DNA from 2 places in the Salipiger sp. CCB-MM3 genome. Region 1 is predicted to be linked to the other one. Evidence: riboswitches for the same ligand, from Rfam matches in the RefSeq annotation. Region 1 holds a riboswitch; the other holds the start of a gene.
What was found. Region 1 has a riboswitch for thiamine pyrophosphate ahead of thiD (bifunctional hydroxymethylpyrimidine kinase/phosphomethylpyrimidine kinase). Riboswitches for the same ligand answer to the same signal wherever they lie in the genome.
Positions count from the first base shown of each region.

Region 2: linked by a shared signal. The riboswitch ahead of AYJ57_RS05660 (thiamine ABC transporter substrate-binding protein) and the one ahead of thiD (bifunctional hydroxymethylpyrimidine kinase/phosphomethylpyrimidine kinase) in region 1 are both predicted to bind thiamine pyrophosphate.

Region 1 covers NZ_CP014595.1:658,583-665,955, reverse strand. The annotation lists gene thiC (phosphomethylpyrimidine synthase ThiC) at 1-142, shown strand, start outside; gene thiM (hydroxyethylthiazole kinase) at 139-939, shown strand; gene thiE (thiamine phosphate synthase) at 936-1,565, shown strand; gene thiD (bifunctional hydroxymethylpyrimidine kinase/phosphomethylpyrimidine kinase) at 1,562-2,371, opposite strand; TPP riboswitch at 2,434-2,552, opposite strand; gene AYJ57_RS03240 (dipeptidase) at 2,670-3,728, opposite strand; gene AYJ57_RS03235 (hypothetical protein) at 3,753-5,177, opposite strand; gene phnC (phosphonate ABC transporter ATP-binding protein) at 5,467-6,285, shown strand; gene phnD (phosphonate ABC transporter substrate-binding protein) at 6,337-7,236, shown strand; gene phnE (phosphonate ABC transporter, permease protein PhnE) at 7,367-7,373, shown strand, end outside.
Region 2 covers NZ_CP014595.1:1,160,978-1,168,350, reverse strand. The annotation lists gene petA (ubiquinol-cytochrome c reductase iron-sulfur subunit) at 1-316, shown strand, start outside; gene petB (cytochrome b) at 329-1,672, shown strand; gene AYJ57_RS05675 (cytochrome c1) at 1,692-2,480, shown strand; gene AYJ57_RS05670 (thiamine ABC transporter ATP-binding protein) at 2,549-3,247, opposite strand; gene AYJ57_RS05665 (thiamine/thiamine pyrophosphate ABC transporter permease ThiP) at 3,234-4,763, opposite strand; gene AYJ57_RS05660 (thiamine ABC transporter substrate-binding protein) at 4,739-5,719, opposite strand; TPP riboswitch at 5,771-5,880, opposite strand; gene aroC (chorismate synthase) at 6,049-7,149, shown strand; gene AYJ57_RS05650 (methyl-accepting chemotaxis protein) at 7,299-7,373, opposite strand, start outside.

The DNA.
Region 1 (7,373 bases):
GTGCGGGCCGAAGTTCTGCTCGATGCGGATCAGCCACGACATCCGCGCCGAGGCCCAGAAAGAGGGCATGGCGAAGATGGCAGAGAAATTCCGCGAGGGCGGCGCGCTTTATCTGCCGCTGAACGAGGAGGACAAGGCATGACCGCTGGCGCGCTGCTGAAGGAGATGCGCGGCACCAATCCGCTTGTGCAATGCATCACCAACTACGTGGCGATGAACATCGCCGCGAACGTGCTGCTGGCGTCGGGGGCGTCTCCGGCCATGGTCTCGGACGCCGAGGAGGCGGGCGAGTTCGCTGGCATCGCCCACGCGCTGACGGTCAACATCGGCACTTTGTCCGAGCCCTTTGTCGAGGGGATGCGCGCGGCCATCGCCGGGGCGCAGGCGGCGGGCAAGCCATGGGTGCTCGATCCGGTGGCCTGTCAGGCGACGGGGCTGCGGCGGCGGGTCTCGGCCGAATTGCTGGCGCTGAAGCCGACGGTGGTGCGCGGCAATGCCTCCGAGATCCTCTCGCTCGCTGGGGAGGCCAGTCGCGGGCAGGGCGTCGACGGGCGCGACGGGGTGGAGGCCGCCGAGGCCGCCGCCCGCGCGCTGGCGCGTCAGACCGGCGGCGTGGTGGCGGTGACCGGGGCGGTGGATTTCGTCACCGACGGCAGCCGTGCCGTGCGGATCGGTGGCGGCTCGCGGTGGATGCCGCTGAACACCGCGCTTGGCTGTTCGCTCACCGGCCTCTGCGGGGCTTATGTGGGGCTCGGCGGCGACCCGTTCGAGGCGACCGTCGCGGCGCTCTCTCATTACGCCGTGGCCGGAAGCCACGCGCATGAGGGGGCGACGGGGCCGGGCAGTTTCGCGCCCCGCTTCCTCGATGCGCTGCATGCGCTGACGCCCGAGGCGCTGGACGCCGGGGCCGATCTGCGCGTGCTGGAAGATGCCGCATGAGGCGCTTTGACCTGTCGGTCTATCTGGTGCTCGATCCCGGCCTCTGCGCCGGGATCGGCCTGGTCGAAACGGCGCGTCTTGCGGTGCAGGGCGGGGCCACGATGGTGCAGCTGCGCGACAAGGACGGCGGCACCGCGCGAATGATCGAGACCGGGCGGGCGCTGAAGGCGGCGCTGGCGGGCTCGGGCGCGCTGCTCATCGTCAATGACGACGTCGAGGCCGCGCGGGTGATCGGTGCGGACGGGCTGCACGTGGGGCAGGGCGATATGACCCCCGCCGAAGCGCGGGCGCGCGTCGGCCCGGAGATGCTGCTGGGGCTCTCGGTGGAAAGCCCGGACCTGGCGCGGGCGGCCCCTCCCGCGCTGGTGGACTATGTGGGGGCCGGGCCGGTCTTTGCCACCCCCACCAAGCCCGACCACAAGCAGCCCGTGGGCTGGGACGGGCTGGCGGCGCAGGTGGCGGCTTGCCCGGTGCCCGCGGTGGCCATCGGCGGGCTGAAGGCGCATCATGCCGCGCCGGCGAAGGACGCAGGAGCGCAGGGCCTTGCCGTGGTCTCTGCGATCTGCGGCCAGCCGGACCCTGCGGCAGCGGCGCGGGAGATTGCCCGCGCCTGGGCCGCGGCCTAGCCCCACATTTCGTGAAAATGGTGCAGCGGCCCGTGGCCGCCGCCCACCTCCAGCCGGTCCGACGCGGCCAGCGCGCCTTGCAGATAGCGCTTCGCCTCATCCACCGCCTCGGGCAGCGTCTTGCGTGGCAGCAGCGCGGCGATGGCGGCAGAGAGCGTGCAGCCGGTGCCGTGGTCGTTCTTGGTGGCGATGCGCGGCGCGCTGTAGCTGCGGGTCTGTCCCTGCCACCACAGAAGGTCGGTGCTCTCGGGGCTGCCGGTCAGATGGCCGCCCTTGAGCAGCACCGCCTCTGGCCCCATGGCGGCCAGCGCGGGCAGTTCTGTGGCCATCTCCTCGGCGCTCCAGTCCTCCCCGCGCGAGAGCAGCACGGCGGCCTCGGGCAGATTGGGGGTGATCAGCGTTGCCAGCGGCACCAGATCTGCGCGCAGCGCCGCCACCGCCTCGGGGTCGAGCAGCGCGTCGCCGCTTTTGGCTACCATCACCGGATCGAACACGATGCTGCGCGCGCCATGGGCCCGCAGGCGCTCGGCCACGGTGCGGATGATCTCGGCGTTGGCGACCATGCCGATCTTTACCGCGTCGACTCGCACATCGTCGAAGACCGCGTCGATCTGCGCCGCGACAAACTCTGGCGGCAGCGCCTCGACCGCGCGCACCCCGCGGGTGTTCTGCGCGACCACGGCGGTGATCACGCTCATGCCGTAGGCACGGTTGGCGCTGAAGGCCTTTAGATCGGCCTGAATGCCCGCACCGCCCGAGGGGTCGGTGCCCGCGATCGTCAGCACGTTGGGGATGCGGGGTGGCATACGGGAAGTTATGTCGGGGGTGGTCAAGGGCGCGGCCTCCATAAATGAGGCCGGCGAGGGCATGCGGTCAGCTCCACCTGTCCCTTCGCCGGCATGATCCGGATCAGGTTCAAAGGGTCACTGCGCCGCACGCATGCCAGCAGTATCTCAGCCCCTTGCCGGGACCCCCCTAGGTGTGGAGGACCCTAGCAGATGCGGCCGGGTGCGAAAGCCCAAAGGCTGGGGAGCGCTGGCGGGAGAGCCGGGGGCGCTGCCCCCGGACCCCCGGGATATTTGCGTCTAGACGAAGGGGCGGGCGTTACGCGCCCCAGGTTTTGCGCAGCACGCGCAGCCAGTTGCCGGAGCAGAGCTTTTCCATCAACGCGGCGTCGAAGCCATGGGCGGTCATGGCGGCGCGCAGATTGGGCAGACCGGCGATGTCGGTGATGCCCTCGGGCACCGTCGCGCCATCGAAATCCGAGCCGAAGCCGACGCGGTCCTCGCCGAGTTTCTCGATCAGATGATCGAAGTGGCGCAGCACCACGTCGAGGCTGCAGGAGGGATCCATCCGCCCGTCGGGGCGCAGGAAGGCCGAAGCGAAGTTGACGCCGACCATACCGTCGCTCTCGGCGATCATCGCAAGCTGGCGGTCGGTGAGGTTGCGCGCGTGCGGGGTGACCGCATAGGCGTTGGAATGGGTGGCGACCAGCGGCGCATCGGTCAGCGCGGCCACATCGTCGACGCCCTTTTCGTTGAGATGCGACAGGTCGATCATGATCTTGAGATCATTGCATTCCTTGACCAGCCGCTTGCCCGCTTCGGATAGCCCGTCGCCGATATCCGGCGTCGAGGGGAAGCGGAAGGGCACGCCATTGCCAAAGATCGTCGGGCGCGACCAGACCGGGCCGAGCGAGCGCAGCCCACGGGCGTGCAGCTCGTGCAGTTCGCTCAGGTCCGGGCCGATGGCTTCGGCGCCCTCGAGGTGCAGCACAGCGGCCATCTTGGGGCCGGTCAGCGCGACCTCGATCTCGGCGGCGGTGGTGCAGGGGGTGATGGCGCCCGCCTCGGCCAGCGCCTCGAAGGCCTCGACCCCCTTCCACGTGGTCTCCAGCGCTTCGGCATGGGGGATCATCTCGGGCAGCGGCAGGTCGTATTGCGGCTGCGCCATCGCGTCCATGTCGTCGCCCGACTTCGAGGGGCTGGGCACGAAGACCGCGAAGAAGCCGCCGCCAAACCCGCCCGAGCGCGCGCGCGGCAGGTCAATGTGGCCGCTGCTCAGCCCGCCGACCACGTCGCTGGCACTGACGGCCCCGCGCAGCAGGCGCAGCAGCAGATCGTTGTGGCCGTCAAAGATGGGCGGGGTCTGGGCAAGGCTCATAGGGGAACTTTCGCGAGTTGGAGGTCAGAGAATGAGATAGCCGAGGGCAAGCACCCATGCCGACAGCAAAAGCAGCATGCAGATCATGTAGCTGCCGTTCCAGCGCAGACCGACGTGGCGGGCGCTGACGTTGCCGAAACTTCCCACCAGCAGCGTGGTGGCGGTGAAGGGCGAACTGATGCCCCCCAAGGCCCAGCCCGCGGTGATCGACACCACGATGGCCTCGGGCGCGACGCCAAGCTCGGAGGCAGCGGGCACCAGCGGCGCGATCAGCGTCACGGCAAGGATCGGGTTCATGCCAAGCTGGCCAAGCAGCGGGATGATCCAGACGAAGCTGACCAGCACCAGCGCGGGCGGCAGGTCTTCGGGATGGAAGCCCGAGGCTTTGACCAGCGGTGCGAGCAGCGGCGCGCCGACGGTGCCGATGAAGCCGGCCATCATCAGCAGCGTCACCTCGCCGCGATAGGCGGGCAGTTCGGTGAAGGCGAAGGTGCGGGCGCGCTCGCGCAGCGGCGGATTGCCCTCGCGCTTTTGCAGCAGCGCCCATGCGGCGGCCATACAGGGCACCACCAGCAGCACCAGCGCGATGATGCGCAGGCCGGTGAGGCTTTGAAGGATCAGCACCGAGACCACCAGCAGACCCAGCAGGATCAGCAGCGGTGCCATCAGCGCCCAGCTGCCCTCGGGCGCTGCGCGGGGGGCGGGTGGATGCGACAGCTTGGGCTTGAAGATCGTGTCGAGCGCCCAGCCGGTCAGGGTGATCAGCGCCGAGGTGCCAATCGCCGGCAGCACCACAGAGCCCCAGCTGGTGCCCGGGATAAGCGCGGTGGTGATGGCGATGGAAAAGGACATGGGCGACCACGGCAGCGAGGCGACGAACCCGCGCTGGATCGCCAGCAGCATGCGGCGGGTGCGATGGGTGCGGATTTCCTCATCGGGCTCATCCGCCGCCGCGGCGGTGGCGAGGCTGCCGAGCAGCGCGATGGCCCCGTAGTTGAGCAACAAGGCGAAGGCCTGCCCGCCAAGCGTGAGCGCAAGATAACGCCGCCCCGGCGGCTGCAGCGCGAGGAAATTGCCCGCGGCACGGATCGAGCTGGCCTGCTGCGCGGCGCTGCGCAGCGTGGCGAGCGCGGCAAAGAAGGCAGCGATGAACCCGGCGGAGTGGAAGGCGTTCAGCAGCACCGGCTGCCAGCCTTCGACGCGCCAGACCAAGGCGAGGCTAAGCGCGATGGCTAGGGCCACGAAGAACCGCCGCCCCGGCGCGACCTGCGTCGCCAGCAGCGCCACCACCAGCGTCACGGCGGGGACCAATGCGTAATCGAGCCCGGAGGAGACCAGATGCCATTCCTTGAGGATGAGCAGACAGGTGATCAGGATCAGCAGGGCCCCGATCAGACGGTCGGTCAGGCTGGGAGGGGAGGCAGGGGTCTTCGACAGGCTTATGGGCACGTGTGGGGTCCAGTCTCGTGCGGGCTTTAGTCCGGACATAGACCACTGTTGACCGGCGAGGGCAATGCCCCTGCGTCATCGTCGCGGCGGGTGTTTTCCGGGGTGCCGCGCGCGCTGGAGAGGGGTTTCGCCTTTGGCGCAGGCAGCGCGCGCGAGAAAAGGTCCGGATATGCCGCCGCGATGGCGCCGTCAAAAAAGCTTCATGGAACCGACATGGAACTGAGTCCGAAGCGTCACAGCCTCGATACCGTTCGGGGCGACATAGCGCCCCGGACAGTCTGGGGGAACCATGCTCACCGTCGAGAAACTGACGAAGCGCTTCGGCGCGAACACCGCCGTGGACAACGCGAGCTTTACCGTCGACCGGCCGATGATGATCGGCATCATCGGCCGGTCGGGCGCGGGCAAGTCGACCTTCCTGCGGATGATGAACCGGCTGACCGATGCGACCGAGGGGCGTTTGCTGTTCGAGGGCCGCGACGTGCTGCAACTGAGGGGCGGGGACAAGCGCCTGTGGCAGTCAGACTGCGCGATGATCTTCCAGCAGTTCAACCTCGTGCCGCGCATGGATGTGGTGTCGAACGTGCTGCACGGCACGCTGGCGCGGCGCAGCACGCTGTCGACCATGTTCAACCTCTACCCGCGCGAGGACGTGCACCGCGCCATCGACATTCTCGAGCGGCTCGGCATCGCCGGCCATGCCGCCAAACGCGCCGAGGCGCTTTCGGGTGGTCAGCAGCAGCGTGTCGCCATCGCGCGCGCCCTGATGCAGGACCCCAAGGTGATCCTCGCCGACGAGCCCATTGCCTCGCTCGATCCGATGAACGCGCAGCTGGTGATGGACAGCCTGCGCCGCATTCACGAGGAAGACGGCCGCATGGTGATCGCCAACCTGCACACGCTGGATACGGCGCGGCGCTATTGCGACCGGGTCATCGGCATGCGCGACGGGCGGATCGTCTTTGACGGCACTCCGGCGCAGCTGACCACCGGGGTCGCGCGCGACATCTACGGCGCTGGCGCCGATTTTTCGGAAAACGCCACCTCCACCGAAATCCGCGACCCGGTGGTCGCGGCGGAAATCCGGGCTGCGGAAGTCGCGGTCTGATCACCAGGGGCCCATCGGGACGGGTCCAATTCCTTATATGAGGGACAGAAGATGAAGAAACTGATCGCAGCCGCTCTGGCCAGCACCATGCTCGTGGGCGCAGCCCAAGCGCAGGAAATCTCCGAGTTCCGTCTCGGCATCCTCGGCGGCGAGAACGCCCAGGACCGTCTGGCCTCGAATCAGTGCTATGCCGAGAAGATCGCCGCGGCGCTTGGCGTCGAGGTGAAGATCTTCACCCCCGCCGACTACAACGGCGTGATGCAGGGCCTGCTGGGCGGCACCATCGACGCGGCTTGGATGGGCGCCTCCTCCTACGCCGGCACCTATATCGCCGACCCCGAAGCGGTCGAGCCGGTTCTGGTCAAGCAGAACGCCGACGGCTCCATCGGCTACTATTCGATCGGCTTTGCCCGCGCCGACAGCGGCGTGACCTCGCTCGACGACCTGAAGGGCAAGGAGTTTGGCTTCGGTGATCCGAACTCGACCTCGGGCTATCTGATCCCCTCGATCGAGATCGCCGAAGCGGGCTACTCGATGGAGCCGGGCGATTACTTCTCCGACGTCGTCTTCACCGGCGGCCACGAGCAGACCATCGTCGCGGTCAACAACGGTGACGTCGACGCGGGCGTGACCTGGGCCGACGGTCAGGGCAACTGGGAAGACGGCTACAACTCGGGCGCGCTGCGCAAGGCGGTGGACGCGGGCCTCGTCGACATGAACGATCTGGTGCAAATCTGGCAGTCGAACGTGATCCCCGAAGGCCCCTTCGTGATGCGCAAGGCGCTGCCGCAGTCGGTCAAGGACAGCGTTACCGAGCTGACCGCCAACCTCTGGGAAGAAGACCCCGATTGCGCCTACGGCGTGGCGGCGGGCGATGCCAAGGATTTCATCCCGGTGACCCACAAAGAGTATGAGTCGATCGTCGCGGCCCGCCGCTCGAAGATCAACTGATCGCAGACCACCTAAGGGGCCCCGCCGATGCGCGGGGTCCCTTTACGTTTCCCGGACCGCTGCCGCCCGAATGCGCCGCCCCAGACGGGGCGAGCCCGGGCCGGGCGCGGGCCAGCCGCAGGACCGCCGCATGACCC
Region 2 (7,373 bases), 500 kb from region 1:
GGTCACCATGGATCAGCTCGTCGACACCGAGGCGCGAAACGAGAACGTCGCCGCCGGAGCCGATGCCACCGACCAGAACCGCACCCTCGACGAGGCGGGCGAGTGGCTGGTCATGATGGGCGTTTGTACGCATCTTGGCTGTGTGCCTCTGGGCAATGCCGGTGATTATACTGCGGGCGGCGTCGGAGGCTGGTTCTGCCCCTGCCATGGTTCGCACTACGACACCGCTGGCCGCATTCGCAAGGGCCCGGCGCCGCAGAACCTTCACGTTCCCGTGGCTTCCTTCGTGGAAGAGACCACGATCCTGCTGGGCTAAGGGGAGGCGCTCATGTCTGGAATTCCGCACGATCACTACGAACCGAAGACCGGTGGCGAACGCTGGGTGCACAAGCGCCTGCCGATCGTCGGTCTGCTTTACGACACCATCATGATCCCCACACCCAAGAACCTGAACTGGATGTGGATCTGGGGGATCATCCTGACCTTCTGTCTGGCGCTGCAGATCATCACCGGCATCGTGCTCGTGATGCATTACACGCCGCATGTGGACATGGCCTTCGCCTCGATCGAGCATATCATGCGCGACGTGAACGGCGGCTACATGCTGCGCTACCTGCACATGAACGGCGCGTCGCTGTTCTTTGTGGCGGTCTACGCGCATATCTTCCGCGGGCTCTACTACGGCTCGTACAAGGCCCCGCGCGAGATCACCTGGATCATCGGCATGCTGATCTACCTCGCGATGATGGGCACTGCCTTCATGGGCTACGTGCTGCCGTGGGGACAGATGTCCTTCTGGGGCGCGACGGTGATCACCGGCCTCTTCGGGGCGATCCCGTTCATCGGCGAGCCGATCCAGACATGGCTTCTGGGCGGACCGGCGGTGGACAACGCCACGCTGAACCGCTTCTTCTCGCTGCACTACCTGCTGCCCTTCGTCATCGCGGCGCTGGTGGCGGTGCACATCTGGGCCTTCCACACAACCGGCAACAACAACCCCACGGGTGTTGAGGTTCGCCGCACGTCGAAGGCCGATGCCGAGAAGGACACCGTGCCGTTCTGGCCGTATTACGTGATCAAGGACCTCTTCGCTCTGGCGGTGATCCTTGCCGTGTTCTTCGCCATCGTCGGCTTCATGCCGAACTACCTTGGCCACCCCGACAACTACATCGAGGCCAACCCGCTGGCGACGCCCGCGCACATCGTGCCGGAATGGTACTTCCTGCCGTTCTACGCGATCCTGCGTGCCTTCACCTCGGAAGTCTGGGTCGTTCAGATCGCCTCCTTCATCACCGGCGGTATCGTCGATGCGAAGTTCTTCGGCGTACTGGCGATGTTCGGCGCGATCATCGCGATGGCGCTGGCGCCCTGGCTCGACACCTCCTCGGTGCGCTCGGGCAAGTACCGCCCGCAGTTCAAGTGGTGGTTCTGGCTGCTGGTGATCGACTTCATCGCGCTGATGTGGCTTGGCGCCATGCCCGCGGAAGAGCCCTACGCCAGCTTCTCGCTGATCGGGGCGGCCTATTGGTTCGGCTATTTCTTCGTGATCCTGCCGCTTCTGGGCGTGATCGAAAAGCCGCTGCCGCAGCCCGCGACCATCGAGGAAGACTTCGAGGCGCATTACGGCAAGTCCTCGGACAAGGGCGCGACCGCGTCCACCCCGGCCGAGTAAGAGAAAGGACCCAAGAGTCATGTTCAAGAAACTTGCCCTTTCCGCCGTCACGGCCCTCGGCCTTGCAGCCGGCAGCGCTTTTGCTGCCGGTGAGGGTGGCCACGTCGAGGACTTCTCGTTCTCCTTCGAAGGTCCCTTCGGCGCCTATGATCAGGCCCAGCTGCAGCGCGGTCTGCAGATCTTCACCGAGGTCTGCTCGGCCTGTCACGGTCTGCGCTACGTGCCGCTGCGCACCCTGGGTGACGAAGGCGGCCCCGGCCTGCCCGAGGATCAGGTGCGCGCCTATGCGGCGCAGAACTTCGAAGTGTTCGACGAAGAGCTGGAGGACTACCGCCCGGCGACCCCGACCGACCACTTCCCGGTCAACAACGGCGTCGGCGCGCCCGACCTGTCGCTGATGGCCAAGGCGCGTGCAGGCTTCCACGGCCCGTATGGCACCGGCCTGTCGCAGCTGTTCAACGGCATGGGCGGCGCCGAATACATCGCCTCGATCCTCACCGGCTACACCGGCGAGACCAAGGAAGAGGCTGGCACCACCTTCTACGAGAACCACGCGTTCTCGACCGGCTGGATCGCCATGGCCCCGCCGCTGATGGGCGAGGATGTGGAGTTTGCCGATGGTCACTCGAACGAGTTGCACCACGAGGCGCAGGACATCGCGGCCTTCCTGATGTGGACCGCCGAGCCGAAGATGATGGCGCGCAAGCAGGCAGGCTTTGTCGGGGTGCTGTTCCTGACGCTGCTGTCGGTGCTGCTCTATCTGACCAACAAGCGCATCTGGCGCCCGCTCAAGCACAAGGCGGAGTGATCTTCGCTTGATGTGAATGGAAAGGCCCCGCTGTCTGGCGGGGCCTTTTGCTTTGGGGGGGCGCTGCGCTAAAGCCCCAGATACGCCCGAAGCGCGTCTGGCGGGGCGTCGAACAACTCGTCCGTTTGCACCGGAGGATGCGCCACGCCATCAGCCACGAGCACCGTCTCTTCGGCGAAGCGGCGGGCGTCCTGCGGGTCGTGGCTGACCAGCAGCACCAGCGCGCCCAGCTCGCCCGCCACCTCCTGCACCAACTCCAGCATCTGCGCCTTCAGCGCGGGTCCGAGCGCGGCAAAGGGCTCGTCCAGCGCGAGGATCGGCCGGGCCTGAAGCAGCACGCGCGCCAGTGCGGCACGGCTCTGCTGCCCGCCCGATAGCGCGCCGGGCTTGCGCGCCGAGAGCCCGCCGAGGCCGACGCGCTCGAGCGCCTCGTCCACCTTGCGTCGCTCATCCGCGGTCAGCCGCCCGCCGCCGGGGCGCAGCGCCAGCCCCAGATTGCGGGCGAGGCTCAGGTGCGGGAAGAGGTTGTTCTCTTGAAAGAGCATGGCCACGGGGCGCTTGTCGGGCGCCGTCGCGGTGATGTCCTGACCCTGCCAGAGCAGGCGGCCCGCCTTGGGCGCGAGGAACCCGGCAATCAGGTCGAGCAGCGTCGACTTGCCCGCGCCCGAGGGGCCGATGATCGCCACGCGCCGTGCGGGCGCCAGCGACAGGTCGGCCGAAAGGCTGTAGTCGCCCTCGGTGTAGCGCAGGGCCTCAAGTGTCAGCATTGGCGCGGCCTCCCCGGTCGCAGAGCCAGAAGGCCCCGAAGCTGAACAGCAGCAGCAAGAGCGCCGCGCCTGCCGCGGCCTGCATCTGGTAGGAGCCCATCAGCCGGTAGACCTGCAGCGGCAGCGTCGCGCGGTCGGGGTCGGCAAAAAGGGCGATGACGCCGAGATCGCCGATCGACAGCGCGGCGGTGAGCCCGGCGGCAAAGCCCAGCGGTCGGCGGAGCCGCGGCAGCAGCACAAGGCGCAGCCATGCGAGCGGGGTCAGCCCCAGGGCCTGCGCCAGACGTCCGTAATCGGCGCGCACAGCTTCGGCTTCTGGCCGCAGGATGCGCAGCGCGAAGGGCAGGGCGACCAGCGCGTTCACCAAAGTGGTGACGGGCAGCGCCAGCGACAGCGGATTGGCGAAGGGGCGGACGATCAGGAAAAGGCCGGTGCCCAGCACCAGCGGCGAGACGGCGATGCCCACGAGCCCCAGCCACTCGCCCCAGCGGGTGGACAGCGGCAGCGCCCAGAGCAGGCACAGGAGCGTCGAGGCCAGCGCCACGGTCAGCGAATTCCACGCCGCCTCCCAGCTGCTGGCGCCCAGTTGCACCAGCCCGGGCAGGCCGCGCGCCACCACCATGCCGAGCGGCGTCAGCAGGAAGAGCGCGGCGAGGGCGATCCACGCGATGTCCGCCGCCCGCGAGAGCCCTGCGCGCCCGTCCCAGCGGGTCACCATCCTGTCGAGCCCCGCACCAAAGCCGCCGCCGGTGCCAAGCCGCAGGGCGACCAGCCCCGCCGCCAGCGCCAGTGCCAGCTGGATCACCGACAGCAGCGCCGCGCGGCCGAGGTCGAAATCAAAGCGCACCGCCTGATAGATCGCCAACTCGACCGTGGTGGCGCGCGGGCCGCCGCCCAGCGTCAGCGCCACCGCAAAGCTCGACAGGCAGATTACGAAGATCACCGCGAAGGCCCCGGGCGCGATGCGCAGCACCATGGGCGCCTCGAGCGTGCGCAGCATCGCCCATGGCGAGAGCCCCAGCGAGGCGGCGAGGCGAAAGCGTTCGGCGGGGATCGCCAGCCAGCCCTGCAGCAGCAGCCGGGTCGCCAGCGGCAGGTTGAAGAACACATGCGCCAGCACCACGCCGTGCAGGCCGTAGATGCTGAAGGCGGGCAGTCCGACCCCTCGCAGCGCCACGTTGACCATGCCGTTCTGACCAAAGACCGCCAGCAGCCCCAGCACCGCCACGATCGTCGGCAGGATGAACGGCGCACCCAGAAGCGAGATCAGCAGCCCGCGCCCCGGAAAGCGCCGTCGTGCCAGCGCGCGGGCGACCGGGATCGCCAGCGCGACCGAGAACAGCGCCGAAAGACAGGCCTGCCAGAGCGTGAAGCGCAGTGCCTGCCAGTCGCTGGGGCCAAGGCTGCCCCAGCCACCAGCCCGCGCCAGCACCGCCGCGACTGGGCCAAGCACCAGTGCCAGCACCAGCCCGCCCGCGGCAAGCGCCGCGATTATTGCGAGAGGCCGCGACGCCATGCCTCGATCGCCTCATCCCGCAGCGCGGCGGCCTCGTCCTCGGAGTAGAACAGCACCTTGCTCGGCAGTTCGAGCTCTTTGAACCCTTCCGGCCAGTCCTCATGCGGCAGGGCGGCGGGGAAGGACCAATTGCCGGTGGCGATCATCTGCTGGAACTCGGGCGTCAGGATGAAATCCATGAAGTCCTGCGCCAGTTCCGGCTGATCACTGGTGGCAAGTTTCGCGGCCAGTTCGACCATGAAATAATTGCCCTCGGGGAAGATCAGCGCCTTCTTGGTGTGATCCTCCTCGGCGATGATATGATAGGCGGGAGAGGTGGTGTAGCTCAGCACCATGTCGGCCTCGCCATCGGTGAAAAGGCCGTAGCTTTCCGACCAGCCCTTAGTGACGGTGAGGATCTTCGGCGCCAGCTTGCGCCAGGCGTCTTCGGCCTCATCGCCAAACACCGCTTGGGCCCAGAGCGCCATCGCGAGACCCGAGATCGAGCTGCGCGGGTCTTGGATGACGATCTTCAGATCATCCGGCGCGTCGAGCAGCTTGGCAAAGCTGGTGGGCGGCTCGGACAGGCGGGTGGTGTCGTAGATGAAGGCCGTCTCGCCGTAGTTGTAGGGAAGGAAGGTGTCGTCGGTCCAGTCGATCGGCAGGGTGAGTGGCGAGAGGTCCACGCCATGCGGCGCGAAGAGGCCGCTTTCGCGGGCCTTCTTGGTCACATCGGTGTTGAGGCCAAAGACCACATCGGCCTCGGTCTGGTCACCTTCGAGCAGCAGGCGGGGCAGCAGGTCGCCGGGCTTGAACTGCAGATCGCAGCCGCAGCGCCCTTCGAACATCTCTTCGATCTTCGGGCCGGGGCCCCATTCCGAGACGACGTAATCGCCTGCGTAGACGGTCAGAACGGGCTCTTGCGCCAGCGCCGTGCTGGCAAAGAGACATCCCGCTGCAAAACTGATGGCCTTCATGGCATCCTCCAAATTTGCGGCGAGAGGGCAAGATGGGCCGGGGCGCGCGGTGCCTTGGGCCGTGACCTTCCCTCCGCCGGTGTTAACCGGGTCAGGTTCAACGGGTTCGCGTGTGTCGCATCTCAGCCGGCGCGGATCGCGCGGCACCCCGAGGTAGCGCAGACCTAGCCGGGGTCGGGGCCTCTGACAAGGGAATTGCGCGCGGTGCCCAGTGTCTTCCTGTGTCGTCCTGTGTCTCTGTTTGTTGCGGAAATTCCTTGAGACAGGGGCCGCGCTGGCCTAACAGGCTTGGCGAGCAGACCCCGCGGCCCGACACAGGAGACATCCCCATGAGCCTCAACACTTTCGGCCATCTCTTCCGTGTGACCACATGGGGCGAAAGCCATGGCCCGGCGCTTGGCGCGACGGTGGACGGCTGCCCGCCCGGCGTGAAGATTGACGAAGCCACGCTGCAGAGCTGGCTGGACCTGCGCAAGCCGGGGCAGAACAAATACACCACCCAGCGGCGCGAGCCCGACGCGGTGAAAATCCTCTCCGGCGTCTTCGAAGGGCAGACCACCGGCACGCCGGTGCAGTTGATGATCGAGAACACCGACCAGCGGTCCAAGGATTACTCCGAGATCGCGGCCAAGTTCCGTCCCGGGCACGCCGACATCACCTATTACCAGAAGTACGGCATCCGCGATTATCGCGGCGGCGGGCGCTCGTCGGCGCGTGAGACGGCGGCGCGGGTGGCTGCGGGCGGACTGGCGCGGGCGGCGCTGGCCGAGCTGGCGCCGGGCGTGTCGATCACCGGCTACATGGTGCAGATGGGCCCGGAGATGATCGACCGCTCGCGCTTTGACTGGGAGGAGATCGCGCGCAACCCGTTCTGGTGCCCCGATGCCGAAACCGCCGGGGGCTGGGCAGATTATCTCGACGGTCTGCGCAAGTCCGGCGACAGCGTCGGCGCGGTGATCGAGGTGGTCGCGCGCGGCGTGCCCGCGGGGCTGGGCGCGCCGATCTACGGCAAGCTCGACACCGATCTGGCGGCGGCGATGATGTCGATCAACGCGGTGAAGGGTGTGGAAATCGGTGAAGGTATGGCCGCGGCTGCGTTGACCGGCTCGGCCAATGCCGACGAGATCACCATGGGGCCGGATGGGCCGGTCTACAGCTCGAACCACGCGGGCGGCGTGTTGGGCGGGATCTCGACCGGCCAGGACGTGGTGGTGCGTTTCGCGGTGAAGCCGACGTCTTCGATCCTGACGCCGCGCAAGACGCTGACCGTGGACGGCGAGGAAACCGACATCGTCACGAAGGGCCGTCACGATCCCTGCGTCGGCATTCGCGCGGTGCCGGTAGGCGAGGCGATGATGGCCTGTGTCATCCTCGATCACCTCTTGCTGCACCGGGGACAGGTCGGCACCAATCGTGGTCAAATCGGCTGATCTGGGCGCCTCTGCCTCTGCCCCTACCACTGCCACTGCCACTGGCGCAGTCGCTTTTGCCTGTGGCGTTAGGCACGCCACGCAGTTGAGGCGCGGCGGCGTCAGAGCCGCTCAGCCCGGTCCGCAGAGACCCGCAAGAAGGCCCCGCCTTAGAACTCTTCCCAGCTCACGTCATCGCCCGCGATGGCGCGCTTCGGCGCGGGCTGGGAATGGGAAGCCGGAAC